DNA from 4 places in the Streptomyces sirii genome. Region 4 is predicted to be linked to each of the others. Evidence: riboswitches for the same ligand, from Rfam matches in the RefSeq annotation. Region 4 holds a riboswitch; each other region holds the start of a gene.
The links. A riboswitch is a leader RNA that binds a small molecule or an ion and turns the genes downstream of it on or off. The one in region 4 is predicted to bind cyclic di-AMP.
Positions count from the first base shown of each region.

Region 1: it holds a riboswitch for cyclic di-AMP, as region 4 does, so the genes downstream of both, WAB15_RS25285 (NlpC/P60 family protein) here and WAB15_RS30190 (M23 family metallopeptidase) in region 4, are expected to answer to the same signal.
Region 2: it holds a riboswitch for cyclic di-AMP, as region 4 does, so the genes downstream of both, WAB15_RS19510 (M23 family metallopeptidase) here and WAB15_RS30190 (M23 family metallopeptidase) in region 4, are expected to answer to the same signal.
Region 3: it holds a riboswitch for cyclic di-AMP, as region 4 does, so the genes downstream of both, WAB15_RS17185 (transglycosylase family protein) here and WAB15_RS30190 (M23 family metallopeptidase) in region 4, are expected to answer to the same signal.

Region 1 covers NZ_CP147982.1:5,578,655-5,586,400, reverse strand. Annotated here, with positions in the region: gene WAB15_RS25295 (M23 family metallopeptidase) at 1-101, shown strand, start outside; gene pcrA (DNA helicase PcrA) at 200-2,704, opposite strand; cyclic di-AMP (ydaO/yuaA leader) riboswitch at 2,986-3,154, shown strand; gene WAB15_RS25285 (NlpC/P60 family protein) at 3,162-4,319, shown strand; gene WAB15_RS25280 (hypothetical protein) at 4,486-4,839, opposite strand; gene WAB15_RS25275 (NlpC/P60 family protein) at 5,164-6,300, shown strand; gene WAB15_RS25270 (alpha/beta hydrolase) at 6,337-7,461, opposite strand; gene WAB15_RS25265 (LuxR C-terminal-related transcriptional regulator) at 7,699-7,746, opposite strand, start outside.
Region 2 covers NZ_CP147982.1:4,364,697-4,372,442, forward strand. Annotated here, with positions in the region: gene WAB15_RS19505 (aldo/keto reductase) at 1-924, opposite strand, end outside; gene WAB15_RS19510 (M23 family metallopeptidase) at 1,100-2,224, opposite strand; cyclic di-AMP (ydaO/yuaA leader) riboswitch at 2,236-2,391, opposite strand; gene WAB15_RS19515 (DUF2332 domain-containing protein) at 2,672-3,823, shown strand; gene WAB15_RS19520 (PP2C family protein-serine/threonine phosphatase) at 3,846-4,928, opposite strand; gene WAB15_RS19525 (helix-turn-helix domain-containing protein) at 5,198-6,184, shown strand; gene WAB15_RS19530 (peptidoglycan-binding protein) at 6,570-7,746, shown strand, end outside.
Region 3 covers NZ_CP147982.1:3,853,805-3,861,550, forward strand. Annotated here, with positions in the region: gene WAB15_RS17165 (exopolyphosphatase) at 142-1,107, opposite strand; gene WAB15_RS17170 (DUF501 domain-containing protein) at 1,104-1,646, opposite strand; gene WAB15_RS17175 (septum formation initiator family protein) at 1,748-2,200, opposite strand; gene eno (phosphopyruvate hydratase) at 2,445-3,731, opposite strand; gene WAB15_RS17185 (transglycosylase family protein) at 4,049-4,699, opposite strand; cyclic di-AMP (ydaO/yuaA leader) riboswitch at 4,707-4,917, opposite strand; gene WAB15_RS17190 (transglycosylase family protein) at 5,127-6,149, opposite strand; gene WAB15_RS17195 (cytochrome P450) at 6,429-7,703, opposite strand.
Region 4 covers NZ_CP147982.1:6,698,003-6,705,748, reverse strand. Annotated here, with positions in the region: gene WAB15_RS30205 (GNAT family N-acetyltransferase) at 1-648, opposite strand, end outside; gene WAB15_RS30200 (HPr family phosphocarrier protein) at 784-1,065, shown strand; gene WAB15_RS30195 (GntR family transcriptional regulator) at 1,411-2,100, opposite strand; gene WAB15_RS30190 (M23 family metallopeptidase) at 2,306-3,106, opposite strand; cyclic di-AMP (ydaO/yuaA leader) riboswitch at 3,119-3,275, opposite strand; gene WAB15_RS30185 (M16 family metallopeptidase) at 3,511-4,893, opposite strand; gene WAB15_RS30180 (M16 family metallopeptidase) at 4,932-6,272, opposite strand; gene WAB15_RS30175 (DNA topoisomerase (ATP-hydrolyzing) subunit A) at 6,574-7,746, shown strand, end outside.

The DNA.
Region 1 (7,746 bases), 1.1 Mb from region 4:
ACTCGACGGGACCGCATCTGCACTTCGAGGTGCGGCCCGGCGGAGGCTCGGCGATCGACCCGCTGCCGTGGCTGCGCAGCCACGGGCTCGACCCGAACTGACCCCCGGCGTACCGTTCCTGCAACGTCAGGCGTGCCGTTCCCGCAGCGTCGGGCCGGCGCCCGCTTCCCCGTCCTGCGCCGGCCCCCGTCCCGACCGCCTACAGCTTCTCGACGGGCGCGTACCGCAGCAGCAGCCGCTTGGGCTTCTCGCCGCCGAAGTCGATGGTCGCCTCGGCGTTGTCGCCGCTGCCCTTGACGCCGACGACCGTGCCGAGCCCGAAGCTGTCGTGGGTGACGCGGTCGCCGACGGCCAGCGAGACCACCTCGCGGTCCTTGGTGCGCCGGGTCGCGAAGCCGCTCGGGCCCTTCGAGCGGGCCGACGAGAGCGTGGCGCCGATGCCGCCGCCGAGGCCGCCCGTGCCGCCGCCCCTGGACGAGAGGTTGCCCATGGACGCCGAAGGCGTCGCCGGACCCGTCCGCCGCCACTGCACGTAGTTGTCCGGGATCTCCTCCAGGAACCGGGAGGGCGGGTTGTACGACGGCTGGCCCCAGGCGCTGCGCATCGTCGAGCGGGTGACGTAGAGCCGCTCGCGGGCGCGGGTGATGCCGACATAGGCCAGCCGGCGCTCCTCCTCCAGCTCCTTGGTCTGGCCCAGCGCCCGCATGTGCGGGAAGACGCCGTCCTCCATGCCGGTCAGGAAGACGACCGGGAACTCCAGGCCCTTGGCGGTGTGCAGCGTCATGAGGGTGATCACGCCGCTGCCCTCCTCGTCCTCGTCCGGGATCTGGTCGGAGTCGGCGACCAGCGCGACCTGCTCCAGGAAGTCGGCGAGGGTGCCCGGGCCCGGGGCGGCAGCCCCCGATGTCGCGGCCTCGCCGCGGTCCTGCTCGAACTCCAGGGCCACGGCCGCGAGTTCCTGGAGGTTCTCGATCCGGGTCTCGTCCTGCGGGTCGGTGGAGGCCTGGAGCTCGGCGAGGTAGCCCGTGCGCTCCAGGACGGCTTCCAGGATCGTGGCGGGCCCCGCGCCGGACTCGACGATCGTGCGCAGCTCCTCCATCAGGACGTTGAAGCGCTTGACGGCGTTGGCGGAGCGGGCCGCCATGCCGTACGCCTCGTCGACCCGGCGCAGCGCCTGCGGGAAGGTGATCTTCTCGCGCGAGGACAGGGCGTCGATCATCGCCTCGGCGCGCTCGCCGATACCGCGCTTGGGGACGTTGAGGATGCGGCGCAGCGGGACGGTGTCCTCGGGGTTGGCGAGCACCCGCAGATACGCCAGGACGTCGCGGACCTCCTTGCGCTCGTAGAAGCGCACGCCGCCGACGACCTTGTAGGGCAGACCGACCCGGATGAAGATCTCTTCGAAGACTCGGGACTGGGCGTTGGTGCGGTAGAAGACGGCGACGTCGCCGGCCTTGGCGTCGCCGGCGTCGGTGAGGCGGTCGATCTCGTCGGAGACGAACTGGGCCTCGTCGTGCTCGGTGTCGGCGACATAGCCGGTGATCTCGGGGCCGGCGCCGGCGTCCGTCCAGAGGTTCTTGGGGCGGCGGTTCTCGTTGCGCTCGATGACCGCGTTGGCGGCGGACAGGATCGTCTGGCTGGAGCGGTAGTTCTGCTCCAGCAGGATCGTCGTGGCGTCCGGGTAGTCCTCCTCGAACTGGAGGATGTTGCGGATCGTGGCACCTCGGAAGGCGTAGATCGACTGGTCGGCGTCGCCGACGACGCACAGCTCGGCGGCCGGGATGTCGGCCGTTCCCCGGCCGACCAGCTCGCGCACCAGGGTGTACTGGGCGTGGTTGGTGTCCTGGTACTCGTCGACGAGCACATGGCGGAAGCGGCGGCGGTAGTGCTCGGCGACGTCCGGGAAGGCCTGGAGCAGATTGACCGTCGTCATGATGATGTCGTCGAAGTCCAGGGCGTTGGCCTCGCGCAGCCGCGCCTGATACATCGCATACGCCTCGGCCAGCGACTTCTCGAACCCGTCGGCCGCCGTCTGGGCGAAGGTCTCCTCGTCGATGAGCTCGTTCTTGAGGTTGGAGACCTTCGCGCTGAAGGACTTGGGCGGGAAGCGCTTGGGGTCCAGGTCCAGATCGCGGCAGACCAGCGCCATCAGGCGCTTGGAATCGGCCGCGTCGTAGATCGAGAAGGAGGAGGTGAAGCCGAGCTTCTTGGACTCGCGGCGCAGGATGCGCACGCAGGCGCTGTGGAAGGTGGAGACCCACATGGCGTTGGCGCGCGGGCCGACCAGCTGCTCGACGCGCTCCTTCATCTCGCCCGCGGCCTTGTTGGTGAACGTGATCGCGAGGATCTGGCCGGGGTGGACATGGCGCTCGGCGAGCAGATGCGCGATGCGGTGCGTGAGCACCCTGGTCTTGCCGGATCCGGCGCCCGCGACGATCAGCAGCGGGCCTCCGGCGTGCACGACCGCGGCCTTCTGCTCGTCGTTGAGCCCCTCCAGCAGCGCGGCCGGGTCGACGGGCGGACGGGCGGCGCCGTCGCGGTAGTACGCCTCGGTGTGCAAGGGCGCGTCGAACCTCCCGCCGAAGAGGTCGGCGGGGACCTCCTCCGGGACCGGCTCGTGCTCGTCCTCGGGAGGCGGCGGGTGCTCCTCCTCGCCCTTGGGGCCGAGGTCCGCCAGAAAGCTGTCGTCAAAGAGGCTGCTCATCGCCCACCGAGTCTAGGCCGCCGCACTGACAGCGCGCCGGGGAGTCCACGATTGTCCGTGCCGGGGCAGGTCAGGCGACCGGAGGCGGAACCGCCGGGTGCCGGCCGACTACCCCGAACCCGACATCTGACGCAACACCCCCCGCCGCGCGTTCAGGTCACAAAAAGGTTTCGGGCATATCGAACATCAGCCTTCACAGGAGCCACACGAATTGGCTAACGTCCTCGCTCAGGCAGCCCGCCTCCCCGCGGTCGACAGCTTCCGCACGGGCCGCCGCGCCGAGTCCGGCCCTGCCATCAGGCATCCGGAGCCGGGGACCCACCAGCACCACCGGGGTGAATCGATCCAGCGGCCGTCGTCGGCGGCCGCACGGACCGTAGGGCAAGCCTTCCGTCAGCGACACCGCCCGAACCCGACAGCTAACCCGGTAGGCGGTCCACGGAAGGAGTTGCCGGCCTTGGCGTCCCATCGCAAGCCGCGCACCAGCGTTCTCATCTCGCCCGGTAGCCGGCGTACGGCGGCCGGGCTCACCACCGCCGCGCTCGCCTCGGTCACCCTGCTCTCGCAGTCCGCCGACGCCGCCCCCAGGGCGCCCAGACCCTCGATCGAAGAGGTCAAGAAGAAGGTCGACGACCTCTACCACCAGGCCGAGGTGGCCACCCAGAAGTACAACGCCGCCAAGGAGCGCGCCGAGCACCAGAGCGCCACCGTCGACGGTCTGCTCGACGCCGCCGCCAAGCGCGCGCAGCGGATGAACGAGTCCCGGCGCGAACTGGGCACCTTCGCCTCGGCGCAGTACCGCACCGGCGGCATGAACCCGACGGCGCAGCTGATGCTCGCCAAGGACCCGCAGCAGTTCGTCGACCGCAGCCACCTGATGGAGCGGCTGACCAGCCGGCAGAAGCAGGCGGTCACCGACTACCAGGAGCAGGCGGCGGCCGCGGCGCGGCAGCGGGCCAAGGCCACCAGCAGCCTGGAGCAGCTGCAGCACTCGCAGGCCTCGCTGAAGGAGTCCAAGCAGTCCGTCCAGGGGAAGCTGGCCGAGGCCCGGCAGCTGCTGTCGCGGCTCACCGCACAGGAGAAGGCGCGGCTGGCGGAGCTGGAGCGCCAGAAGGAGGAGGCGGCCCGGCGCAAGGCCGCCGAGGAGGCGCGCCGGCAGCAGGAGGCCGAGCGCCAGCGGCAGCAGGACGGCTCGACGGGCGACTCGACGGGTGGTCAGACCGGCGGCGGCACCAGCGACGGCGGCTCCACCGGGGACTCGTACGCCACCAAGGCGGAGAAGGCCCTGGCGTTCGCCCGCACCCAGATGGGCAAGCCGTACGTCTGGGGCGCCACCGGGCCCAGCTCCTACGACTGCTCGGGGCTGACGCAGGCGGCGTGGAAGGCGGCCGGGGTCGATCTGCCGCGGACGACCTGGGACCAGGTCAAGGTCGGCCAGCGGGTGGCGACCAAGGATCTTCAGCCCGGTGACCTGGTGTTCTTCTACGACGACATCAGCCACGTCGGCATGTACATAGGCGGCGGCAAGATGATCCACGCTCCCAAGCCGGGCGCCTACGTCCGCGAGGAGTCGATCTACTACATGCCGATCTACGGGAGCGTCCGCCCGGCCTGAGGCCGGCCCCGCCTCCCTGTGAGGACCGCTCCTTCCCGAAGCGCCCCAGGGCGCTCGACAAGGCCACCCCCCACGGGTCACCCCCCACACGCCACCGCGCGGCCATCGGCTCCGGATTCCGGAGCACGGTGACCGCGCGGTGTGCCGTAGGGGAGGGGCGCCGCCGTCAGGTCCAGAGCACCGCGATGAAGATGTTGGCGATCGTGAGCCCGCCCACCGCGCCGAACAGCGGCGCGGGGACCTTCTCCTCGTCCCGCTTGACGTAGACCAGCGCCAGGATCACCACCAGGACGGCCATCTTGACGCCGATCTTGATGTTGTTGACCGGGTGGTCCTGGGCCTGGTTGAGGCCGACCAGCACGATGCCGGTGACCAGCATCGTCAGCGCGCCGTGCAGCATGGCCGGCACGAAGCGGGCGGTGCCCGCACCCATCGCCTTCATCTGGGTCAGAAAGCCGCCCAGCAGGGAGGCGATGCCGATGATGTGCAGGCCGACGAAGACATTGATTACTACGTCCATAGTGCTGGATCGTAGCCGCCGTATAGCACGGTCTTTCCGGCAGGGCGTCCGCAATCGCCGCTTCGGTCACGGCAGACCGGTCCCGGTGTGCAGGCGGCGGCGGTGCGGTCAACCGCGCACCCGCCGCGGTCGAAAGCGAGCAATGCCAGCCAACCGGACTCACCCCCGTGACGCTCAGGCTTAGCGTCCTCCTCCAGGCGGCCGACATCCCGCCATCACCGGCCTCCGTGCCGGTGTTCCGTCGGCCGCCCCGCCGAGAGGTGCGGCGGCGGTCGGCTCCCCCGTTGCCGACCGCCGCCGCGCCCTCGGCCCGAAGGGAAGGAAGTGACGGCCACCGTGGCCTCGCACCGCAAGCCCAGGCAGCATCCGCTCGCCGCGCTCACGGGCGGTTCGCGCAGCGCGCGCACCGTCCGTACGGCCGCCACCCTCGCCCTCGCGGGCGCCGCCACCGCCACCGCCTTCGACGGCACCGGCCAGGCGGCCCCCTCCCCCACCCCCGACCAGGTCAAGGACCGGGTCGACGCGCTGTACCAGGAGGCAGAGGTGGCCACACAGAGCTACAACGGCGCCAAGGAAGCCGCCGACACCGCACGCGAGGAGCTGAGCAGACTGCAGGACGAGGCCGCCCGCCGGACCGGGAAGCTGAACACGGCCCGCGCGGAACTGGGCGCCGTGGCCGCGTCCCAGTACCGCGCGGGCGGCATGGACCCGACCGTTTCGCTGCTGCTGTCCGAGGACCCGCAGCGCTATCTGGACGGCGCCGCCGTGCTGGAGCGCGCGGGCAGTCATCAGGCGGCCGCGGTGGCCGGATACGCGCGTCGGCTCGGCAGCGTGCGGCAGGTCCGTCAGCGGGCCGAGGACACCGCGCAGCGGCTGGTGTCCACCGAGGCCGGAGTGAAGAAGCACCGGGTCACCATCGTCCGCAAACTGGACGCCGCCGAGCAGCTGCTGGACCGGCTGACCGCGGAGCAGCGGCGCCGGATGGCGGGCGCGGACGGCTCCCGGGGCGGCGCCCGCGCGGACCGGGGAACGGGCCGCGGTGACGGCCTGCTCGGCGGGATCCCGGCCGGCTCGGCGGCCGCAGCGGCCTCGGCGGCCGCGCTGGCCCCCGACTCCCGGGCGGCGCGCGCCGTTTCCTTCGCCTACTCCGCCCTCGGCAAACCGTACGTCTGGGGCGCCACGGGGCCCTCCGCCTACGACTGCTCGGGCCTGACCCAGGCCGCCTGGGAGTCCGGCGGCGTCTCGCTGCCCCGCACCACCTACACCCAGATCAACTCCGGCCCCCGCATCGACCGCTCCCAACTCGCCCCCGGCGACCTGGTGTTCTTCTACACCGGCATCAGCCATGTGGGCCTGTACATCGGCGACGGCAAGATGATCCACGCGCCCCATCCGGGCGCCCCGGTACGTATCGCGCCGATCGACCAGATGCCGTTCGCGGGGGCCACCCGGCCGGCGTAGGGCCGCCGGGCCGGCGCGGGGACTCCGGTGGAGGGGTCAGGGCTTCAGCTGTGTGCCCAGCCACCGGAAGACCTGCGGCACCTGCTCGCGCCAGACCGCCGTGGTGTGGCCGCCCGCGTTCGCCGAGATCTGCTGCACGGTCACCGTGGTCGGCGGCTTCGCCAGCTGGCGCAGGCCGATGCCCGCCTGGTAGCCGTCGCCCGCGGCGCCCGAGACGTACAGCGCCGTACGGGGCGGCCGGCCGGCGGCGTTCGCGGACTTCAGGATGTGGATCGGGTTCGACGAGATCCGCAGCTGGGGGTCCTTGCCGGCCAGGGAGTCCGGTTCGAGGGCCGGGTCGTTGTAGCCGGACAGGGCGACCGCGGCGCGGTAGCGGTCCGGGTGGGACAGGGCGAGCTTGGTGGCGCAGTGGGCGCCCGCCGAGTAGCCGGCCAGGGCCCAGGAGTCGGGCCTGTCGCCCACCCGGAAGTTGTCGATGACCATCTTGCGGACGTCGACGGTCAGCCAGCTGTCGGCGTTGACCTTGCCGGGGATGTTGACGCAGCCGGTGTCGGCGCCGGTGAGGAGGTTGGTGCGGGGCGCGACCAGGATGAACGGCTTGATCTGGCCGCGCTGCATCAGCGGCCGGAGCTGCTCGGCGACGTGCAGGGACCCGAACCAGGCCTTCGACGAGCCGGGGTAGCCGGGCAGCAGCTCGACCACCGGGAACCTGGTGTTCTTGTAGGCGGGGTCGTTGTACTGCGGCGGCAGCCAGACGTACACCTCGCCCCGCACGCCCGAGATGCGGCCCTCCAGGTCGGTCATCTGCACGCCCGCACCCATCCGCGGGTCGTCGCCGGGGCGGAACTGCTGGAGCTGCTTGGGCTCGTTCTTGATCTGCTTGCCGCCCATGCCGTCGGGACCGAGGTCCTTGGCGACCGCGACATGGCTGTCGGTGCCGAGCAGATCGCCCCAGGTGTCGTAGAGGTTGTTGGAGTTGTTGACCAGGACGAAGACCAGGGTGATGGCCGTGACCTGGGCGAACAGCAGCATCAGCAGCCGGGCCAGGCCGCGCACCAGGGCCGGCCCGGCTATTCGGCCCCATAGGGCGAGCGGCACCACGACGGCGACGATCAGCAGCACGACCGAGGTGAGGAGGAAGGGCGTGCCCGTCAGGCTCATCGGGATCTCGCTTCCAGGACGACTATGCGAAGGACGTGGGGATGGTTCGGGCCCCGCCTTCGGCAGTGAGCCTCTCCGCGCCCTTAGATGGCGATCCGCGTGGTCCTGGTTGCCCGCCTTAGGTCCTTCTTTACCCCTTCCCGCACCCTTCCGCCCCCGGGCGGCACGCCCTCGGCCCTGGCCGTGCGTGCGCCGGCGGCCTGGCGCCCGCCGCCGGCCGAAGCGCAGGTCAGGGCGTCAGACCAGGCGCCGGGCCGCCGCCCAGCGGGTCAGCTCATGGCGGTT
Region 2 (7,746 bases), 2.3 Mb from region 4:
CTCCGTGAGGGTCAGGTCGGCGACGGCCAGGAGGGGCGCCAGCTGGCCGACCGTGCGGGCGCTGGCGAGGGGCGCGGCGACGGTGGGCCGGGCGGCCAGCCAGGCGAGGGCGACGGTGGCGACCTCGGCCTGGTGCGCGGCGGCGACGGTGTCGAGGGCCTGAAGGACGCGCAGCCCGCGCTCGGTGGCGAGGTACTGGCCGGCCTTCGCGGAGCGGGCGCTGTCGACATCGGTGCCCGGGCGGTACTTGCCGGTGAGGAAGCCGGCGGCGAGGGCCCAGTACGGGACGGCGCCCACGCCCTCACGGGCGGCCACGTCGGCGAGTTCGCCCTCGTAGGTGTCGCGGGAGACCAGGTTGTAGTGCGGCTGGAGGGCGACGTAACGGGCCACGCCCTCGCGGGCGGAGAAGGCCAGGGACTCCTCCAGGCGCCGCGCGGAGATGTTGGAGGCCGCGATCTCACGGACCTTGCCGGCCTGGACGAGCTCGTCGAGCGTACCGATGATCTCCGAGACCTCGACCGATTCGTCGTCGTAGTGGGTGTAGTAGAGGTCGATGTAGTCGGTGCGGAGACGGGTGAGGGATTCGTCGACCGCGGACTTGATGGTGGCCGGGCTCAGGCCCTTGTAGTCGGGGTGGGCACCGACCTTGGTGGCGACGACGACCTCGGAGCGATTGCGGCGGGAGGCCAGCCAGTTGCCGATGAGGGCCTCGGATTCGCCGCCCTTGTTGCCGGGTGCCCAGGCGGAATAGGCGTCGGCGGTGTCGATGAAGTTGCCACCGCCTGCCGCATACGCGTCGAGCACGGCGAACGACTCGGCTTCGTCGGCCGTCCAGCCGAAGACATTGCCGCCGAGGGCGAGCGGGGAGACGGCGAGCGAGCCGAGGTTCCGGCGGTTCTGGGGGGTGGGGTGTGTCGAGGTCATGCGTTGTTGCAGCGCGGGGAGGAAGGGAGTTATTCCCGGGGAGGAGTTAAGGGGGGTGCAATGAGGGAAGCCCCGGGGATTCCCCCGGGGCTTGCACTCGGAAAACCTCCCGAGACGCGTTGAGGCCGCCACCTCACGGTGGGCCCTCAGACCCGTCTTCCGGCGGGCCGAGTCCTCAGACGTTCAGGCCGTGATCGCGCAGCCACGGCATCGGGTCTATCGGGTCGCCGGCGCCGGGGCGTACCTCCAGGTGGAGGTGGGGACCGGTGACATTGCCGGTGGCGCCGACGCGGCCGATCACATCGCCGGTGTTGACCTTGCCCGAGGTCTTGACCATCGAGGACAGATGGCAGAACCACAGCTCGGTGCCGTCGTCGAGGGTGAGGACGATGCGGTAGCCGTACGAACCGGCCCAGCCGGCCTGGGTGATGGTGCCGGAGTGCACCGCCCTGACGGGCGTACCCGTCGGTGCGGCGAAGTCCTGGCCCGTGTGGTCGGCGGCCCAGCGGTCGCCGGCCTGCCCGAAGCTGGCGGTCAGGGTGTAGGAGGCGACGGGGGTGATGAAGCTCTTCGCCAGTTGGGCCAGCCGTTCGGCCTCCGCCTTCCGGCGCGCCGCCTCCTCGGCCTTGCGCTTGGCCTCCAACTCCGCCGCCTTCTTGGCGGCAGCAGCCTTGTCCGCCGCGTCCTGGGCCGTCTTCTGGGCTGCGGTCGCTCGCGTCGCCGCCTGCTTGACCGCGGCGTCCTCGGCCGCTTCGCGGGCCTGCTCCTCGGCGGCGCCCTGCTGCGCGTCGGCCTGCTGGAGGATGCGGCTGCGCAGCGCCTCGCCGGCGTTGGCGCCCGTACCGGTCGTACCGGTCTGGCTGACCTGGGTGAGCGGGCCGGTGGAGTCGCTTCCGGAGTCCGATCCGCCGGAGTCGGATATGAGGCCGCCGATCCCCGGGAGGGCCTCGGCGTCCGGGAGGCTGTCGGAGATCTCGTGGGCCATGCCGCCGATGTCGGGCATGGAGATCGGGACCGGCGGTCGGTCCTCGGCGGTGGCCATGCCACCCGCGCCGACCGCCGCGATGACGCCGACACCCAGGACCGTGCCGCTACGGGCGAGTCCGCCGCCGCGCTGCTTGGCCACCCGGTGCTTGCCGCGGACCGGGCGGAGCGACTCCTCTGTGGGGTTCCACTCCTCCCATGCGCCGTCGCCGTCTATGTCCGCTATGCCCTCCGGATCACCCGGGCCTTCGAAGGCACCTCGGTGGTCGAGTCGGTATGCGGACGGAGCCTCGGGGGCAGGCCTGTTGGACGCCACGGGGGCGCACTCCTTTCCTTCCTTCTCGCCTACCGGGTTAGCTGACGGGTTCGGAGCAGGAAGGTCTCCTACGGGCCACTCTGGCGGAGGCGCCCGATTCACCCCAAGGTGGTGGTTCCCCGGTTCCCTTGGTGCAGTTCGAAGTGCTGGAGGAGCGTGAAAAGCGCATGCGGGATTCGGCGTCGGCGCGCGGTGCCGCCTCTTGCGACGGCTGGGACGACCGCGCTGCGTTATCGGACAGTAATAGAGGTCGCGACTGTTTTCCAAGCCTTCCCGGGAATCCTTATCCGTTCCGCATGAGAGGTGGCGGGGACTTTTTCGGTCACCATGCCAACAAAGCGGGCGAGTTGACCATGCACCCCTAAACGATCTCGTGCTGATTGTGCGTCAGTCGTTATGCGGAGGGGCGCCCCTCAGTTACGGAACGTGAGGGCGTAACGTCGGATCATGGTCGTCAACGTCGAGAGCGCGGGGAACACCGTGAGCTCCGGAAACGTCAAGGGCGGTATCGGCCGGAGCGCGGCGGCGGATCTGGCGGAGCGCTACCGGGAGTTCTCCTGGCGGGAGGCGCGGGGACGGTCCGACGCCCATGCGGAGCTGACCGCGCGGATCAGCCAGGACCCGGAGTTCTGCGATCTGCTGTCGGGGTCGCTGCCGGCCGGCAACAAGCAGCAGCCGAACCTCCTGCTCGCCGCCGTCCGCCAGCTCGACGGCCCGCACGCGGAGCAGGGCCCGCGCGACGAGGCGGCGTACGGACGCTGGCGCGAGTGGACGGTCCGGCACTGGGACGAGGTCCGCGCGGTGATCATGCAGCGCGCCACCCAGACCAACGAGCCGGCCCGCTGTGCCACGCTGCTGCCGCTGCTCGCCCGGCTGCCGCAGCCGCTGGCTCTGCTGGAGGTCGGCGCGTCGGCCGGGCTGTGCCTGCATCCCGACAGTTACCGGTACCGGTACGAGTCCGCCTCCCGGTACGAGGGGCAGCCCGCGGGCACCCCGCGGACCGTCGAGGTGGGGGCGCCGGACGGCCCGGTGGAGTTCCGCTGCCGCACGGACTGGGCGCCCGAGGAGCTGCCCGGCCGGCTGCCGGAGATCGTCTGGCGGGCCGGAATCGATCTGAACCCGCTCGACCCCGTCGGCGCACCGGACGATCTGCGCTGGCTCCAGTCGCTCGTCTGGCCGGGCGAGGGGGAGCGCACGGCGCGGCTCTCCGCCGCCGTCGAGGCCGTACGGGCGGCGCCGCGGCCGCGGATCGTACGCGGCGATCTGATCGACGAGCTGCCCGCGCTGGCCGCCGCGGCACCGCCCGAGGCGACGCTGGTCGTCTTCCACAGCGCCGTGCTGAACTACCTTCCGCCCGCCCGCAGCGAGGAGTTCGCGCGCCTCGTACGGTCGCTGCTCGACGGACGGCCCGGCGGTGGGCACTGGATCTCCAACGAGCACCACTCCGTCCTGCCGTGGATCACCGCGCCGGAGCACCACTCCGGGCGCCCGGAGGACGGACGGCTGACCCTCGCCCTGGACGGGCGGCCGGTCGCGCTCACCGGCCCGCACGGCGAGAGCCTGCACCGGCTGCCGAAAGCGGCGGCACGGAGAGGCTGACCGGCCCCCACGCGCCGCGCCCCTACTCCCCCATGGGCCGCTGCACCGCCAGCAGGGCCATGTCGTCCGCCGAGGCTCCGCCCGTATGCCGTGCCACATCCTCGACGAGGGTGTCCAGGAGGGCGTCCGGGCCGGGGAAGCGGCGGCCGCGCAGCCGGTTCGAGGGGTCGTAGAAGCGGCCGCGGAAGTCGCGGGCCTCGGTCATGCCGTCGGTGAAGAACAGCAGCAGCGAGCCGGCCGGGAGGAACGTCTCGTCCGAGCGGTCGGGCCAGCTCGCCACCTCGCTCATCCCCAGGGGCAGCGCCGGCGCCCCTGGGGCCAGCTCGCGCAGCCCGCCGTCCGGGGTGAGCATCAGGGGAGCCGGGTGGCCCCGGTTGAGGACCCGCAGCGCGGGCCGCCCGTTGGCGGGGATCTCCGCCAGCACGGCGGTGGTGAACCCCTCGAACCGGTCCAACCCTCCGCGCCGCCTGCCCTCCCGCTGCAGCGCCCGCTCCAGCCGGCCGGCCACCGCCTCCAGGGTGGTCTCCTGCTCCGCCGCCTCCCGGAAGGCGCCGATGACGACCACCGCGGCCTCCACCGCCTCCAGGCCCTTGCCGCGTACGTCGCCGACGATCAGCCGCACGCCGTGCGGGGTGTCCTGCACCGCGTAGAGATCGCCGCCGATCCCGGCGTCCGCCCGCGCGCCCACATAGCGGGCGGCGATCGCGAGCCCGGCCAGCCGCTCGGGCGGCAGCGGCAGTACGGCGCGCTGGGCGGCCTCCGAGACGTCCCGTACGGACGCCAGATGGGCATCGCTCGTCCGCACGACCCGGTTGATGCCCAGCGCCAGCAGGGCGACGACGAAGACCGTGGCGAGCTCCGTCACCGACTCGTGGTAGTTCGGGGCGGTGCTGCGGTACGTCACCCCCCAGACCTCGCCGGCCATGGCGGCCACGGCCGTGAGGGCGGTGCTGGCCAACGACAGCAGCGGCGCCGCGACCAGGGGCGCGGCGGCGAAGAAGGGGGAGGCGGTGTAGCTGGGCGGGGTCCCCAGGTCGAAGGCGAGGCCGGCGGCGATCAGCAGGGCGGGGAGCCAGCGCGCCAGGCGCCGCACCGGCGGGGGCATCCGCTCACGGCGCGCCCGCCGCTCCCCGTCGCCCGTAGGGCGCCCGTCGACCTGCCGCATCCGCACCGGCCTCTTCCGCTCCCGCCCGTCTTCCGTACGAGCAGCGGCGTGTCGGCCGCCTCGACTCCCCAAGGGTTGCCGGTGCGAGGCCGTGCGGCGAGCCGTCGGGGGCCGGACGGGTCACGGGACGGGCCCCGTCGGAGACGTTCATCAGACGCTTATCCGGGTCCGTGATCATCTCTTCGGGCGTGCAGCTTGAAGGGGGAAACATGCTGAACGAGATGGTTTTCCGGAGCGAGGACGTGCCGGCGGCGGACCGGTTGTCCTACTGGGCGGAGCGTCTGGAGCAGACCCACGCTCCGATGCACCTGAGCAGCGACCACTCCGACGACTTCCGGGCCACCCAGCGCGTGCTGGACCTCGGCGCCGTGTCCGTGTGGCCGGCCACGATCCCGCAGGTGGTGATGCGGCGCACACCGCGACTGATCCGGCAGTCCGACCCGGAGCTCTACCACCTCTCCTTCGTCGTGGGCGGGACGGGGGCGGGCAGGTGGGACGACCACGAGGTCGTCTACCAGCCGTCCGACCTGGTCATCAACGATTCCTCGCTGCCGTGGGAGATCCGCGGCGACAGGGCCCCGGTCACCACGGTGGGGGCGGAGATCCCCAAGGCGCTGCTGCCCCTACCGCGCGGTGGGGCCCGTCGCACGGTCCCACGGCGGATGACGACCCGGTCGGGGATCGGCGCGCTGCTGGCGCAGTTCCTCCTCCGGCTGAGCGCGGACACCACCCCCTACCGGCCCTCCGACGGCCCCCGGCTGGGCACGGTCCTGACCGACCTGGTCATCGCGCTCTTCGCGCACGCCCTCGAAACCGACAGCGCCCTCCCACCGGACACCCGGCGGCGGACCCTCATGCTGCGCATCAAGCGCTTCGTCCACGAGCACCTGCACGACCCCGGCCTCTCCCCGGCCGTGATCGCCGCCGCCCACCACATCTCCGTCAGCTACCTGCACCGCCTCTTCCAGCACGAGGAGGCCACCGTCGCCTCCTGGATACGCCTCAGACGGCTGGAGGCGGCCCGCCGCGACCTCACCGACCCGGCGCTGCGCTCCGCCCCCATCCACGCCCTCGCCGCCCGCCGGGGCTTCTCCTGCGCGGCCGACTTCAGCCGCGCTTTCCGCAATGCGTACGGCACTCCGCCGAAGGACTACCGGCGCCATGCACTGACTGCCGGGAAGTCGACTCCTGGTTAAGAAAACCTGTGCACCAGGCGCTAACGACAACCCCGCCGGATTCCCGGACTCTTGACTGGCGCCGGTTCGACGAAAAGCTTCCGTCGAACCGGTGCTACAGGGGGATTTGAGTGCGCATGTCGACAACGTCCGGCGGTGCGCCGGGGCTTGGCGTTCCGGCCGACGCCGGGCACGCGGAAAACCGACCGTCTTCGTCAACGGAGGAGACGAAGGCGGTCCCGTCCGCAGCAGGCGGCGAACTTCCCGATGGCATAGGGGGACTTTGCCCGCCGGGGTCGCTCCCGCATCCCTTTCCCCCGTCATGTGTCCAGTCGCGGCTTTCCGCTTCAAAAGGGGCGGAAACATGCACACGCGAAAGCCGACTATTTCAGATGGTGGAACGGTAATGACGACGCCGAAGTGGCGAAAGCTGGTCGATCACGTCCAGAGCATCAAGGAGGGCGTCTACGAGACGAATGTGGACGGGGACTACAACAACCGGACGCGGTTCGGGAAGCAGTACGGCATGGACGGTGAGCCGTGGTGCGTCATGTTCGACTGGGACATGTACGCGGACGCGGGCCTGGAAGAGTTCGTGCCGCACATCGCCAACGTCAACGGGTTCACCGACTGGGCCAAGCAGCGTGACCAGTGGTCCGAGTACCCGTCGGTCGGGGCGTGGGTCAACCTCCACAACGGCGGTCACACGGAGCTCGTGGTCGGCTTCGACGAGACGTACGTGTACACCAAGGGCGGCAACACCGTGGAGGCGGGCGCCACGGACGCCAACCAGGGCAACGGCGTGTACTCGCACAAGACCGAGCGGAAGAGCGCGAGCATCGTCGGGTACTTCGCGCCCAAGTTCCCCGGCGACGAGTGCCCGCCGACCGCCGATCCGCACGATCACCGGGGCGGTGCGGCGCGCAAGGAGTGGCGCTGGAAGGGGCACCGGCTCCCCCACGAGGACCACAAGGTGAAGGCCTCCGAGGTCGTCTACGGGGCGCGGAACGTCTCCATACGGATCGTGCAGGCCGCTCTGAAGGCGGAGGTCGGGCTCGACTACAGCTCGGCGCCGGGAACGTTCGGCCCCCGGACCAAGGCCGCGGTGGCCGCGTTCCAGCGCGAGCTCGGCTTCACCGGCGCGGACGCGGACGGCGTCTTCGGCCGCCACTCGCTCGTCGAGCTCGGCAAGCGGCACAAGTTCAGGGTGTACGGGCTGGACTTCTTCGACCGCAAGCGGGACGACGACGGCAAGCCGGGCACCGGACGCATCGCCATCCCCCTGGACTCGGTGGAGTACAAGCACGTACCGGACGGGAGCGCGTCGAGGGCGGCGAAGGAGGCCTGCCACATCCTCAAGGTCCCCGAGACCCACTGGGTGGAGGGCATCATGACCGCGGCCAAGCGGGAGTCGACCTACCGCTTCAACGCGGTGAACACCTACGACGCGAACGCCCACGGGCCCGAGCAGAGCGACGGGCATCCGCAGAGCTGCACGCGCGGGCTGCTGCAGGTCATGCCGGAGACCTTCGCCGAGAACCACCAGCCCGGGACCTCGCACAACATCTACGACGGTGTGGCCA
Region 3 (7,746 bases), 2.8 Mb from region 4:
TTTCTTCGCGGCCCCCTCCACGGAACCCTCCGAAGCCCCCCGGAACGCGCTCGGACAAGGGCTCCCGCCCGCTCAAGACGCCGGTCGGCAGAGGCCGTTGCCGACCCCTGCCGCACCTCCGCGGCGCCCCGGCCGGCGACTTCAGCCGGCGATGCTCCAGGCGATGCCGTCGAGGATGTCGTGCTCGCTGACCACGACCTCCTCGGCGCCCGTGCGCTCCATGATCGACAGCAGTACGAGCGCGCCCGCGCCGATCACATCGACCCGGCCCGGGTGCATGACGGGGATGGCCGCCCGCTCGGCGTGGGTGGCCGACAGCAGATGCTCGGTGATCTCGCGAACCTTCGCCAGCGAGATCCGCGCGTGGTGGATGGCCTCGGAGTCGTAGTGGTCCAGGCCCAGCGCGATACCGGCGACGGTGGTGACCGAACCGGCCAGGCCCACCAGCGTGGCGGCCTCGCTCAGCGGGACGGTCCGCTCCGCCCGGTCCAGCGCCGCGGCGATGTCCCCCTTCATGGCGGTGATCTGCCCCGGGGCCGGCGGGTCGGTGATCTCGCCGCCGTGCAGCAGGTGCCGCTCGGTCATCCGCACGCAGCCGACGTCGACGGAGCAGGCGGCGCGGTAGGAACTGCGCGGCGAGGCGTCCTGGGAGTCGCCGAGGACGAACTCGGTCGAGCCGCCGCCGATGTCCACCACCAGGAAGGGCTTGGCCAGGTCCGGGCGACCCGCCAGCTCCTTGGTGGCGCCGTTGAAGGAGAACTCCGCCTCCTGGTCACCGGTGATCACCTCGGGCTCCACACCCAGGATGTCCACGACACCGCGGACGAAGTCCTCGCGGTTCTCCGCGTCCCGGGAGGCGGAGGTGGCCACGAAGCGGACCTGCTGCGCGCCCAGGCTGCCGATCACCGCGGCGTACTCCCGGCAGGCCGCGAAGGTCCGCTCCAGCGCCTCCGGCGCCAGCCGCCCGGTGCGGTCCACGCCCTGGCCCAGCCGGACGATCTGCATCCGGCGGTCGAGGTCCTTCAGCTCGCCCGTCTCCGGGTCCGCGTCCGCGACCAGCAGCCGGATGGAGTTGGTACCGCAGTCGATGGCGGCGACCCGCTTCACTGGGACCCTCCCTTGTCGTCCTCGGCGCAGGGGCTCACGCACGGCCCCTTCTTCCACCACTCCGGCAGCATCGCGATCGCCTCGTCCCCGAGCGGGTTGACGCCGGGACCGGCCGCCAGCGAGTGGCCGACGAGGACGTGCAGGCACTTGACCCGGTCGGGCATGCCGCCCGCGCTCGGGAAGCCCTGGAGCACCTCGATGGCGTCCCGCCGCCGGATGTAGTCCTCGTGGGCCGCGCGGTAGGCGGCGGCCAGCTCCGGGTCGGACGCCAGCCGTTCGGACATCTCCTTCATCACGCCGTCGGCCTCCAGCGTGCCGATCGCGGAGGCCGCACGCGGGCAGGTGAGGTAGTAGAGCGTGGGGAAGGGCGTGCCGTCCTCCAGGCGCGGCGCCGTCTCGACGACGTCCGGCTGGCCGCAGGGGCAACGGTGCGCGATGGCGCGCAGCCCGCGGGGCGGGCGGCCGAGCTGCTCCTTGAAGGCCGCGATGTCCGCGGCGGTGGGCTCGGTGGGCTCGGTCTGGGGCGGAGGGGTTTCCATGTGCGCTTTCGGTGAGGTGGGTGGTGGGGCGGCGGTGCGGACCGCCTGGTGTCGACAGTACGGGCTGCCCCGCGCCGGCGGTACGGCCCGAGGCGCACCCCCTAGCGCTTGTCGGCCGCGTCGACGGCGCTCCACAGATTCTCGTACCAGGGGCGCCGCGCCGCCTGCGGTCCCCTCGGGGCGGCGGCGGAACCGGAGCCGTCCTGGACGAGGTAGCCGGTCTCCCCCGGCATGACGTAGTGCAGTTGCCGGCGGGCCTGCTGGCGTACGTACTCCGGGTCCTGCCACCGGGCCCGCTGCTCGCGCAGCCGGTCCAGCTCGGCACCGGCGTCCTGGGCCTTGCGGCGCTGTTCGGCGATGTCGGAGCGCTGGGAGATGTACTGCCTTATGGGGTACGCGAGGGCGACCACCAGGGAGCACATCACCAGCGCCAGCAGGGCGGCGCGGCCGGTGAGGCGGTTGCGGCGGGGCGGGCGGGCTCGGTAGACGCGGGCGGCGGCCTGCTCGCCGAGCGCCTTGAGTCGGGTCGCGGTCGAGAACCGGTCCGCGGGCACGTCGTCTCCCCTTCACTGACTGACGCCGGACTGCATCAAGCAGGTACGTCCCCGGCAACGGTACGGGACCGTCGCCGGGGACGTACGGAGGTGCTCGGCCGTAACGTCAGCCGATCAGCCGTGACGCGGAGCTCCGCTCCGCGTCAGTTCGCCGGGCGCTGCACCGAATCAGTTCGCGGAGCGCTGTACTGATTCAGTTCGCGGAGCGCTGTACTGAATCAGTTCGCGGAGCGCTGTACTGATTTCAGTTCGCGGAGCGAAACCGCGGGAAGGCGGAGCGGCCGGCGTAGACCGCGGCGTCGTCGAGGATCTCCTCGATGCGCAGCAGCTGGTTGTACTTGGCGACGCGCTCGGAGCGGGCCGGGGCACCGGTCTTGATCTGGCCGCAGTTGGTGGCGACGGCCAGGTCGGCGATGGTGACGTCCTCGGTCTCACCGGAGCGGTGCGACATCATGCACTTGAAGCCGTTGCGCTGGGCCAGCTCGACGGCGTCCAGGGTCTCGGTCAGCGAGCCGATCTGGTTGACCTTCACCAGCAGCGCGTTGGCGGAGCCCTCCTCGATGCCGCGGGCGAGGCGCTCGGGGTTGGTGACGAACAGGTCGTCGCCGACCAGCTGGACCTTGGCGCCGAGCTTGTCGGTGATGACCTTCCAGCCGGCCCAGTCGTCCTCGAACAGCGGGTCCTCGATGGAGACCAGCGGGTAGGCGTCGACCAGCTCCGCGTAGTACTCGGTCATCTCGGCGGCCGAGCGGGACTGGCCCTCGAACTGGTACGTGCCGTCCTTGTAGAACTCGGAGGCGGCGACGTCCAGCGCGAGCGCGATGTCCTGGCCGGGGGTGTAACCGGCCTGCTTGACGGCCTCCAGGATGAGGTCGAGGGCCTCGCGGTTGGAGCCCAGGTTCGGGGCGAAGCCGCCCTCGTCGCCGAGGCCGGTGGACAGGCCGCGCTCCTTGAGAACCTTCTTGAGGGTGTGGTAGACCTCCGCGCCCCAGCGCAGCGCCTCGGAGAAGGACTCCGCGCCGATCGGCGCGATCATGAACTCCTGGATGTCCACGTTGGAGTCGGCGTGCGAGCCGCCGTTGAGGATGTTCATCATCGGCACGGGCAGCACGTGCGCGTTCGGGCCGCCGAGGTAGCGGAACAGCGGGAGGTCGCTGGCCTCGGAGGCGGCGTGCGCGACGGCGAGGGAGACGCCGAGGATGGCGTTGGCGCCGAGCGAGCCCTTGTTGTCGGTGGCGTCCAGGTCGAACATCGCCTGGTCGATCAGCCGCTGCTCGGTCGCGTCGTAGCCGACGAGCTCCGGGCCGATCTGCTCGATGACGGCCAGGACGGCCTTCTCGACGCCCTTGCCGAGGTAGCGGTTCGGGTCGCCGTCGCGGAGCTCGATGGCCTCGAAGGCGCCGGTCGAGGCGCCGGACGGCACGGCGGCACGGCCCGTGCTGCCGTCGTCGAGGCCGACCTCGACCTCGACCGTGGGATTACCTCGCGAGTCGAGAATTTCGCGGGCTACGACGACGTCGATGGACGGCACGTTGTCTCCTTCGTGGGTGTCTGGAGTTCTGCAGCACGAGCCTAACGGCCCGGGGCGCGTGCGCTTGCCCTTGGCCCGCTCCGTGGGACGGAATGACGGAACAAAGAGCCCAAAGGCGCAGTTCACGGGATGTTTCGCCACACTGTTCGCTGAGCGGGTAAAAGCGCGAGACGCAGCTGGTCACGGCGGTGCGGACCGCGGCGCATGGAGAAGCCCCGCCGCGGCGCGCTGGGGGGAGTGGCGCGCCGGACGGGGCGGTCTCACGGAGGAACGGGGCCCGCCGCTTCGGCGGGCGGGAGTCCCGGTGAGCGGACGGCTCAGATGCTGAGCTGCTGACCCGGGAAGATCAGGTTCGGGTTGCCGCCGATGACCGACTTGTTGGCCTCGTAGAGCGACTTCCAGTTGGTGCCGTGGGCCTTGGCTATCTTGGCGAGGGTGTCGCCGGACTTGACGGTGTAGTCGCCGCCGCGCTCGGACTTCTTCGGGGCCGGCTGGGCCTTCTCGGCCTTGGGGGCCGGGGCCTTCTTCACCTCGGGCTTGGCCTCGTCCTGCTTGGGGGCGGACTTGGTGGAGGTGTCGAGGTCGGGGGACGGGCCACCGGAGGTCAGGCCGCCGGCACCGGCGCAGGACCAGGCACCCGGGCCCTGGATGGCGAGGAGCTTCTCGGCGGCGGCGATCTGCTGGGCCTTGGTGGCCAGGTCGGCGCGCGCCGCGTACTGGGTGCCACCGGCGGCGGCCCAGCTGGAGTTGGAGAACTGCAGGCCACCGTAGTAGCCGTTACCGGTGTTGATCGACCAGTTGCCACCGGACTCGCACTGGGCGACCTTGTCCCAGGTGGCGACCGAGGCGGCGGAGGCGGACGTGGCGCCCATCAGCGGGACGGCGACGGCGGCACCGGCGACACCGGCGAGGGTGGCGACGCGGACGGCCTTGGAGGGACGACGGTGCTTGCCCTTGTTGATCAGCATGGTTCGTTCGTTTCCTCACCGACGCCTACGAGGTGAGCTGTCGGGTTCGGGCTGTGAGTCGCCCGGCCGGGCGCGCGTGGCGCACCTGGCTTCACCCCAAGCCGACTGACCCGCTTTCACGGACCGGGCCGGCGCCTACCTTGGTTCCCCCGCTCCTGCCTTCGGCGCTTGCGCGTCAACTACCTCCGACCACCGGCAGGATTCGGCGTGTGATCGAAGGGGCCCGCTTTGGCGAGCGGTCCTGACCGTAAGCAGTAATCCCCTTGGTGTTCAAACCCCACCTTCTGAACCAAGTTGACCGTTTTTGATCACGGGTTGGTCACATATCTGCAGGTGGGACCCGTTATGACGGCGGCGGGCGGATCTGCCCGCCCGCCGCCCAACGAGAGCCTTGTCTCACTTTCCCAAAGGGGACGAATACGGCGAACTAGCCTGCCGCATGCCCGAGATCGAGCCGCTGACCCGGCTGGATCAGGTTCTCGTCGGCCCCGATGACGCCCTCGTTGCGCTCGTAGAGCGCGGGCCAGCCGCCGGGCAGCCGGTGGGCCGCGGCGATGGCTGACAGGCTGTCACCCGGGCGCACGGTGTAGTCGCCGTCCGCCGGGTCCGTGCGGCGCCCGTCGTCGCCGCGCGAGGCGTGCCGGCCGCCGGGCGACCGGTCGCCGCCGTCGTCCTCGCCCGGGTCCGCGTCGCCGCGGTGCTTGCCCTTGCCGGGCGTCTGGCCGGGCGTACCGCTCGGGTCCGTACGGCCGGCGTCGCCGGCGGGGTCGGTGGGGCGGGAGGCGTCGTCGCCCTGGTCGCCGGGGGTGGCGGAGTCGGACGGCTCCGGGGTCTCGGGGGTGTCGCCGCCGTCGGACTCGGACGGCGCCGGCGTCTCCTGGGACGGCTCGTCGCCCGCGTCGTCGCGCGAGTCGTCGGACGATCCGTCGTGGGAGCCGCCCTGGGATCCGTCATGGGACCCCTTGGGCTCGGCCTCGTGGTCGCCCTCGTGAGCCTTGGAGTCGTCCGGGTCGCCGGGGTCATCGGACGAGCCGGTCGACGGGGGCTGGTCCCAGGGCGCCGGGTCGGCGTCTTCGTCGGACGGGTCGGGCCGCGGCGTGCTCGTGCTGCCCGGGTCGACCTTCGGCGCGCGGCCGTCCTTGGTGAGCCCGGCGTTGACGGCGCAGCTCGGCCAGGCGTCCGGGCCGCGGTCGTCGAGGATCGATTCGGCCACGGCTATCTGCTGGGCGCGGCTGGCGAGATCGGGGCGCGAGGCGTAGGCCCCGCCGCCGTAGTCGTCCCACATCTCCTGGGTCAGCTGCAGCCCGCCGTAGAAGCCGTTGCCCGAGGCGGCGCTCCACACCCCGCCGCTCTCGCACTGGGCGACCCGGTCCCAGGTCGCGGTGTCGGCGGCGTGTGCCCCACTGGCGGAGACCAGGGGCAGTGCGAGCCCCGCGCCGGTCACTCCCACCGTGACAAAGATGGCCGGTGCTTGACGGGGGCGACGATGTCGGCCGTTCCCGGAACGCATGCGGATGCCTTTCGCGCGGCGGTTGAGTTGTTCGACGACCGTTCGATTCCCCACCCCATCGGACGTCCGCTTATGCGTGCGCCCGCGTGAACGAATCGTGAATCCTGTCGACCGTCGATCGAAAGGTAGCCGGGGTCACGGGTAGTCACAAGCCGGTGTAGCGCAGATCACGCGGAGGTCACGCTGCTGACGCTGCGTCACCTTCGGCGATACCCCCGGTCAGGACCGTTCGGGCGTGAACTCCACCGGAAGGGACCGCAGTCCGCGCATGATGAGCCCGCCGCGCCAGCGCAGATCATCAGGATCCGTGGCAAACCGGATGTCCGGGAGCCGGGTCAGGAGCGTGGCGAGCGCGGTCTGCCCTTCGAGCCGGGCGAGCGGTGCGCCCAGGCAGTAGTGGATGCCGTGCCCGTATCCCAGATGCTGATTGTCACGTCGGGTCAGATCGAGAACATCGGGTTCGACAAAGCGTGACGGATCACGGTCCGCGGCGGCCAGCACCACCAGTACGGGATCGCCCTCGGCGATCCGCTGCCCGCCGAGCGTCAGCTCCTGCGTCGCGAACCGCCAGGTCGCCAGCTCCACGGGCCCGTCGTAGCGGAGCAACTCCTCGATGCCGGTGGCCAGCAGCTCGGTGTCGCCCGCCACCATCGACTTCTGCAGCAGTTCGCGCTGGGCGGGGTGGCGCAGCAGCGCATAGGTGCCGTTGCCGATGAGGTTGACGGTGGTCTCGAAACCGGCGAAGAGCAGGATGAACGCCATCGCGGCGGCCTCGTTCTCCGTGAGGTGCTCGCCGTGGTCGGAGGCGCGGATCAGACCGGATATCAGGTCCTCGTCCGGCTCCGCCGTCTCCCCCAGGGACGCCCGCTTGCGGTGGATCAGCTCGGCGAGATAGCCGCGCATCTTCTTCACGGACCGGGCGACCCCGCCGCGCGGGCCCCCGCCGTGCCGGATCATCATGCCCGCCCAGTCGCGGAAGTCGTCCTGGTCCTCGCGCGGCACCCCGAGCAGGTCGCAGATCGCGTAGATGGGCAGCGGAAAGGCGAACTCATGGATCAGGTCGGCCTCGCCGCGGTCGGCGAAGCCGTCGATGAGCTGGTCGGCCAGCTCCCGGACGCGGGGGGCGAAGGCCGCGACCCGGCGCGGGGTGAACGCCTTCGACACCAGCCGGCGCAGCCGGGTGTGGTCGGGCGGGTCGATGTTGAGCAGATGCGTCATCAGGTTGGCGCTGCGCTCCCCCGGGATGCCGACCTTGCCCTTGCCGTGCGCGGACTCGCTGTGGTGCACCGGGTTCTTCGACAGCCGGGCGTCGGCGAGCGCCTGCCGCGCCTCGGTGTAACGGGTCACCAGCCAGGCCTCGACACCGCTGGGCAGCTCGGTCCGGTAGACCGGCGCATGGCGGCGCAGCCAGGCGTACGCGGGGTACGGGTCCGCGGCGAACTCCCAGGTGAACAGCTCGGGAGCCGGGCCGGCGGCCCCGGCGGAGGACGTCACGGGGCAGCCCGCGGGTGCCTCGGCCCCGGCGCCGGCCGGCGCG
Region 4 (7,746 bases):
GGCGACCGAGCCGGGGGCCAGCAGCCGCTGCACGGAGCGGGCTTCGGCGCGCTGCTCGCGGCCGCGCATCACGGCCACGGACTGCTCGGTGGGCTCCAGGTCGAACTCCAGCCGGACCACGCCGTCTTCGAACGTCCGCTTCTGGGTGTACCCGGCGTCCGTGAAGACCTTGATCATTTTGGAGTTGGCGGGCAGCACCTCGGCGGCGAACCGCCTGATGCCGCGCTCACGGGCGACCGCCGCGATGTGCTCCAGGAGGGCGGAGGCCACTCCCCGCCCCTGATGGGCGTCCTGGACGAGGAAGGCGACCTCGGCCTGGTCGTCCTCGGGGTCCTTGGCGGGCAGGCCCTGGTCGTTGATCCGGTCGTAGCGGACGGTGGCGATGAACTCACCGCCGACCATGGCGGCGAGTCCGACGCGGTCGACGTAGTCGTGGTGAGTGAAGCGGTGCACATCGCGGTCGGACAACCGCGGGTAGGGGGCGAAGAAGCGGTAGTACTTCGACTCGTCCGAGACCTGTTCGTAGAAGGAGACCAGCCGCTCGGCGTCATCGGGGGTGATGGGGCGGATCCGCGCCGTGCCGCCGTCACGCAGCACCACATCGGCTTCCCAGTGGGTCGGGTATGCATGATCCGGCGGCTTCTGCATGCGGACAGAGTACGACCGGGCACTGACAACCGGCCCTCCCGCGTACGCTCGGGGCAGGACTCAGGGCTGCCGGAGCACTCCCGGCAGCGTGAGAGACTGGTCTAGACAACAGTCACGACTTTGAAGGGCAACACCATGGCTGAGCGCCGCGTCAATGTCGGTTGGGCCGAGGGCCTGCACGCCCGCCCCGCGTCGATCTTCGTCCGTGCGGCCACCGCTTCCGGCGTCCCGATGACGATCGCCAAGGCTGATGGCAACCCCGTCAACGCGGCCTCCATGCTCGCGGTCCTGGGCCTGGGCGCCCAGGGCGGCGAGGAGATCGTGCTGGCTTCCGACGCCGACGGCGCCGAGGCCGCGCTCGACCGCCTGGCGAAGCTCGTCGCCGAGGGTCTCGAGGAGCTCCCCGAGACCGTCTGAGTCCCCCAGGACCCTGTACATGCGGCGGCCCCGCCGCGGAGACCGGAACCCGGTCGCCGCGGCGGGGCCGTTTCGCTGCGGTCGCATTCATTTCCCCGTCGGCAACCCGCCCGAAAATGCCTCACCGCGGCACCGCGCCGCACCGCCGCTGAATCAGCTCTCCGGAAAGGCCGTACGGCTCGGCGCCCGGCACGGAAGCACAGGAATTGCGAATAAGGGCGGACGGCGGACCGAAATGCTGGCTCTGGAATAGCGGCGCTATACGAAAAACCGCCGCGCGGCCTTCGCACCCCATTCCCCCGCGCGCCTTTCCCCCTGCCCACCTCTTTGTATACGGGGCCCTTGTTAAGAGCGGGCGCGCGCTGTGTTGACGGGCCGTTTCGGATCCCTCACCTCGGCCTTGGCCGGGCGCCGCAGCCGGTACACCGGAAGCGAACGCTCGATATGAGCCGCCATCAGGGTGCGGGCGCGTTCCGCGTCCCCCCGGGCCACCGCGTCCAGCACCGCGCCGTGATCGTCCCAGGACTCGCCGGCCCTCGTCGGCGGCTCCACCGCGTACATCCACTCGATCTTGCGCCGCAGCTGGGTCAGCAGCGCGGTCAGGCTGGGGCTGCCGGCCGCCTGAGCGAGCGTCTCGTGGAACCAGCCGTCCAATTGGCGCAGGTCCGCGGGGTTGCCGTGCCGGGCCCGCTCACGTCCGAGCCGCACCAGGCCGCGCAGCACCTTCAGGTGGGCCGGGCTGCGGCGGGCGGCCGCGCGGGCGGCACCCAGCGGCTCCAGCAGCGCGCGGATGTCCAGCAGGTCGGCGGCCTCCTGCTCGGTGGGCTCGGCGACACAGGCGCCCGCGTGGTGGCGGGTGGTGACAAAGCCCTCCGACTGCAGGGTGCGCAGCGCTTCGCGGACCGGCACCCTGGAGACGCCGTAACGCGCCGCCAGGATCTCCTCGATCAGCCGACTCCCCGGCGCCAGCGCGCCGGAGACAATGTCCTCGCGAATCGCCGTGCACACCGCATGCGCGGAAATATGGCCTCGCATCGTCCGTGCCTCCGCCGTAATCCCCGGGAAACGCCGCCGGTTGACGACATTTCCGTGACTCTATTCGACCGGGACGGCTTTTCCGACGGACTCCGGTTATCCATGGATATTTTTTGGCCAATGGACGGATCCGACGTCGGGCGAAGCGGCGCATCAGTCGATGAAGCGGTGCGGCATCGGGCGAAGCGGAGGCGGCTGCGATGGATCAGACGTTGACGCCGTGCGCGCGCAGATACGCGATCGGGTCGATGTCCGAGCCGTAGTCCGGGGTGGTGCGGGCCTCGAAGTGCAGGTGCGGGCCGGTGACGTTGCCGGTGGCACCGGAGAGGCCGATCTGCTTGCCCGGGGTGACGCTCTCGCCGACCGAGACGGAGATCGACGACAGGTGGCCGTACTGGGTGTACGTGCCGTCGTTCATCTTGATCACGATGTTGTTGCCGTACGAGCCGCCCCAGCCGGCCTCGACGACGGTGCCCGCGCCGACGGCGTGGACGGAGGTCCCGGAGGCGGCGTGGAAGTCGATGCCGGTGTGGCTGCCCGAGGACCACAGGCTGCTGGACGCCTTGTAGGCGGTCGACACGTAGGAGCCGGCGATCGGGGCGACGAAGGCGTTGAGGCGCTTGCGCTCGGCCTCGCGGGCGGCGCGCTCCTTGGCCTCGCGCTCGGCCTTGGCCTTCTTGCGGGCCGCCTCGGCGCGGCGCTGGGCCTCCTCGGCCTGCTTCTTGGCGACGGCCTCGGCCTTCGCCCGCGCGGCGGCGGCCTCGGCGTCGGCCTGCTGCGCGTCGGCCTGGGCCTCGATGCGGTTGGCGAGCTCGTCACCGAGGACGACGGCCTGCTGCAGACCGGTGTCCTGGGTACGCGCCTCGTCCGTGGCGGCCAGCGCCGGCGAGGCCACCGAGGCGACAACGCCGGAGGCCGCGAGGGTGGCTATGCCTGCGATGTTGCGGGTCGAGCGGGCGGTGCGGCTCGCACGACGGTGCTTCCCGGTGGCACGTATGAACGCCATGTACTGGCTTGTCCTTTCCTTCCTTCTCGCCTACCGGGTTAGCTGACGGGTTCGGAGCAGGAAGGTCTCCTACGGGCTCCTCCGGAGAGGGGTCCGATTCACCCCAGGGGACGTGTGGGTCCCCGGCTCCCCTGGCTCGCGCCGTACGGGGACTCGGCGATGACTGTCCGGTGCCACTGTTGTGGCGGAGTTGTGACGAACAGCCGGACCGACGCTAATCGGGGCAACTTTCGATCGCCAAACAGAACCGCTTTTTTGTGCGGGATGCCACAAGAAGCGTCGCGGCCAGTCGTCATAAACCGGACATACGGCGGCTCCCGTGGCAGTGGAGCACCACGGGAGCCGCCGGTCGGACCTGATCTGCCGTCATACGGGGCGGCCAGGACGTGCCTTCCGGCTCGGCCCTAGCCGCCGACGACCGTCACCTCGCCCAATCCCAGCGCCTTGACGGGCTCGGCGATCTGGGCCGCGTCACCCACCAGGACCGTCACCAGCCGGTCCACCGGGAAGGCGCTGACCGCCGCCGCGGTCGCCTCGACCGTGCCGGTCTCCGCGAGGCGGGCGTACAACTGCGCCTGGAAGTCGTCCGGGAGTTGCTGCTCCACCTGGTCGGCCAGCGTGCCCGCGACGGCCGCCGCGGTCTCGTACTTCAGCGGCGCGACCCCGACGAGGTTCTGGACGGCGACATCGCGCTCCTCGTCCGTCAGCCCCTCCGCCGCGAGGGTCCGCAGCACCTGCCACAGGTCCTGGAGCGCCGGGACGGTGGAGGCGGTGTCCACCGAGCCGCTGATGGCGAGCAGGGAGGCGCCCGTCGCTCCCTCGGGGGAGCCGGGGGCGGTGGAGCGCAGTACCTGGCCGAAGGCGCGCACCCCGTAGGTGTAGCCCTTCTCCTCCCGCAGCACACGGTCCAGCCGGGAGGTGAGGGTGCCGCCCAGGCAGTACGTGCCGAGGACCTGCGCCGGCCACACCCGGTCGTGCCGGTCGGCGCCGATCCGGCCGATGAGCAGCTGCGTCTGGACGGCCCCGGGGCGGTCCACGATCACCACACGGCCGGTGTCGTCGGCGGCGATCGGCGCGGCCTTCAGCGGCTCGGCCGTCGAGCCGCTCCAGGCGCCGAGGGTCTCGGCGAGCGCCGCGTCCAGGTCGACACCGGTGAAGTCGCCGACGACGACGGCGGTGGCCGTGGCGGGCCGCACATGGGCGTCGTAGAAGGCCCGGACGGCCGCCGCGTCGATGCGGGCCACGGTCTCCTCGGTGCCCTGGCGGGGCCGCGACATGCGCGCGGTGGCCGGGAACAGCTCCTTGGACAGCGCCATGGCGGCACGCCGGGCCGGGTTCGCGAGCTCGTGCGGGATCTCGTCGAGGCGGTTGCGCACCAGCCGCTCGACCTCGCTGTCCGGGAAGGCGGGGGCGCGCAGCGCGTCGGCGAGCAGGCCGAGCGCGCGGGGCAGCCGGGAGGCCGGGACCTCCAGGGAGACCCGTACGCCGGGGTGGTCGGCGTGCGCGTCCAGCGTGGCGCCGCAGCGCTCCAGCTCGGCGGCGAACTCCTCGGCGTCGTACTTGTCGGTGCCCTCGGACAGCGCACGCGCCATGATCGTGGCGACGCCGTCCAGGCCCTCGGGCTCGGCGTCCAGCGGCGCGACGAGGTTGACCTCGACGGCGACGACCTGCTGACCGGGGCGGTGGCTGGTCAGCAGCGTGAGCCCGTTGGGGAGTTGGCTGCGGTCGGGGGCCGGGAAGGCCCACGGCTTGGGCGCGCCGCCCCGGGGCTGGGGGTGGAAGTCCATGGTGCTCATGGGGGACCCTGCGCGGTTGGTGGCGTCGCTCACTGGTCCGCCTCCCCTTCCTCGGTGTCGGCGGCGTCGGTCGGCTCGGTGGGTTCGTAGACCAGCACGGCGCGGTTGTCGGGGCGCAGCCGGGCCTTGGCGACCGCCTGCACCTCCTCGGGGGTGATGTCCAGAACACGCCGCACGGCGGTCAGCGCGAGCTGCGGGTCGCCGAACAGGACGGCGAAGCGGCACAGTTCGTCGGCGCGGCCGCTGACCGTGGCGAGGCGGTCCAGCCATTCGCGCTCCAGCTGGGCCTGCGCGCGCTCCATCTCCTCCGGGGTGGGGCCCTCGGCGGCGAAGCGGGCCAGCTCCTCGTCGACGGCGCGCTCGATGTCGGGGACCTCCACGCCACCGGACGTCTTCACGTCCAGCCAGCCCAGCGAGGGCGCGCCGGCCAGCCGCAGCAGACCGAAGCCGGCCGCAACGGCGCTGCGGTCACGGCGCACCAGCCGGTTGTACAGGCGGGAGGACTCGCCGCCGCCCAGGACGGTCAGCGCCAGGTCGGCGGCGTCCGCCTCACGGGTGCCGTCGTGCGGCAGGCGGTAGGCCGCCATCAGGGCGCGGGAGGGCACGTCCTCCTCGACGACCTCGCGCAGCTGGCCGCCCATGACGTCGGGCAGTGTGCCGTCCCGGGGCGGCTGCTTACCGTCGTGCGAGGGGATCGAACCGAAGTACTTCTCGATCCAGGCCAGCGTCTGCGCGGAGTCGATGTCGCCGACGACCGACAGCACGGCGTTGTTGGGCGCGTAGTACGTACGGAAGAACGCCCGGGCGTCCTCCAGTGAGGCGGCGTCCAGGTCGGCCATCGACCCGATGGGCGTGTGGTGGTACGGGTGGCCCTCCGGGTACGCCATGGCCGTCAGCTTCTCGAAGGCCGTGCCGTAGGGGACGTTGTCGTAGCGCTGGCGGCGCTCGTTCTTGACGACGTCGCGCTGGTTCTCCAGGGACTCGTCGTCGAGCGCGGTCAGCAGCGAGCCCATCCGGTCCGCCTCCAGCCAGAGCGCGAGCTCCAGCTCATGGGTGGGCATGGTCTCGAAGTAGTTGGTGCGCTCGAAGCTCGTGGTGCCGTTGAGCGAGCCGCCGGCGCCCTGCACCAGCTCGAAGTGGCCGTTGCCCTTCACCTGCGCGGAGCCCTGGAACATCAGGTGCTCGAAGAGGTGAGCCAGGCCCGTACGGCCCTTGACCTCGTGGCGGGAGCCGACGTCGTACCACAGGCACACCGCTGCGACCGGGGTCAGGTGGTCTTCGGAGAGCACCACGCGCAGGCCGTTGGCCAGCCGGTGCTCGGTCGCTGTCAGGCCGCCGGAGCCGGCTTGTTCTGTGGCCGTGTGACCCATGGGCATGTACGTCCCTTCGATCCGCTTGCGAGGAAGTTCTGTCACTGTATGCAAGCGCGTCGGCATCTGGCGAAGTTCCCGTGCGACCGGCCCCGATCGAGCGTCGTGCCCGGCGCCCTCCAAAGGCGAAGGGGGAGTCGCGGTGGGCGTTGTCAGTGGGGCGGTCCACAATGGTCCGCGTCAGACTCAGAGATACTCGCCGGTTGATCCCCCAGCTGGTTGACCCGACTGATTGACCGACGTCGCCCTGACGTCGCTTCCCGACACGGCAGTAGACGCAGCAGAAGGAGCCGCAGCCGCGATGGCCCGCCGCAGCACGAAGACCCCGCCGCCGGACGACTTCGAGGAGAGGATCCTCGACATCGACGTCGTCGACGAGATGCAGGGTTCCTTCCTCGAGTACGCGTATTCGGTCATCTACTCGCGCGCCCTCCCGGACGCCCGCGACGGCCTCAAGCCCGTGCACCGCCGCATCCTCTACCAGATGAACGAGATGGGCCTGCGCCCCGACCGCGGCTACGTCAAGTGCGCCCGGGTCGTCGGCGAGGTCATGGGTAAGCTCCACCCGCACGGCGACGCGTCGATCTACGACGCCCTGGTGCGCATGGCGCAGCCGTTCTCGATGCGGGTGCCGCTGGTGGACGGCCACGGCAACTTCGGCTCGCTGGGCAACGACGACCCGCCCGCGGCCATGCGGTACACCGAGTGCCGGATGGCGTCCGCGACGTCCCTTATGACGGAGTCGATCGACGAGGACACCGTCGACTTCGCGCCCAACTACGACGGCCAGGAGCGGGAGCCGGTCGCCCTGCCCGCCGCGTACCCGAACCTCCTCGTCAACGGCTCGTCCGGCATCGCGGTCGGTATGGCCACGAACATGCCGCCGCACAACCTGGGCGAGGTCATCGCCGCGGCCCGCCACCTGATCAAGCACCCCAACGCCGACCTGGACACGTTGATGCGCTTCGTGCCGGGTCCCGACCTGCCGACGGGCGGCCGGATCGTGGGCCTGGGCGGCGTACGGGACGCGTACGAGAAGGGCCGCGGCACGTTCAAGATCCGCGCGACGGTAACGGTGGAGAACGTCACCGCCCGCCGCAAGGGTCTGGTCGTCACCGAACTCCCCTTCACGGTCGGGCCCGAGAAGGTCATCTCCAAGATCAAGGACCTGGTCGGCTCGAAGAAGCTCCAGGGCATCGCGGACGTCAAGGACCTCACCGACCGAGAGCACGGCCTGCGGCTGGTGATCGAGGTCAAGAACGGCTTCAACCCCGAGGCCGTCCTGGAGCAGCTCTACAAGCTCACGCCGATGGAGGAGTCCTTCGGCATCAACAACGTCGCGCTGGTGGACGGCCAGCCGCTGACGCTGGGCCTGAAGGAGCTGCTGGAGGTCTACGTCGATCACCGCTTCGAGGTGGTGCGGCGGCGCAGCGAGTTCCGGCGCAGCAAGCGGCGCGACCGCCTCCATCTGGTC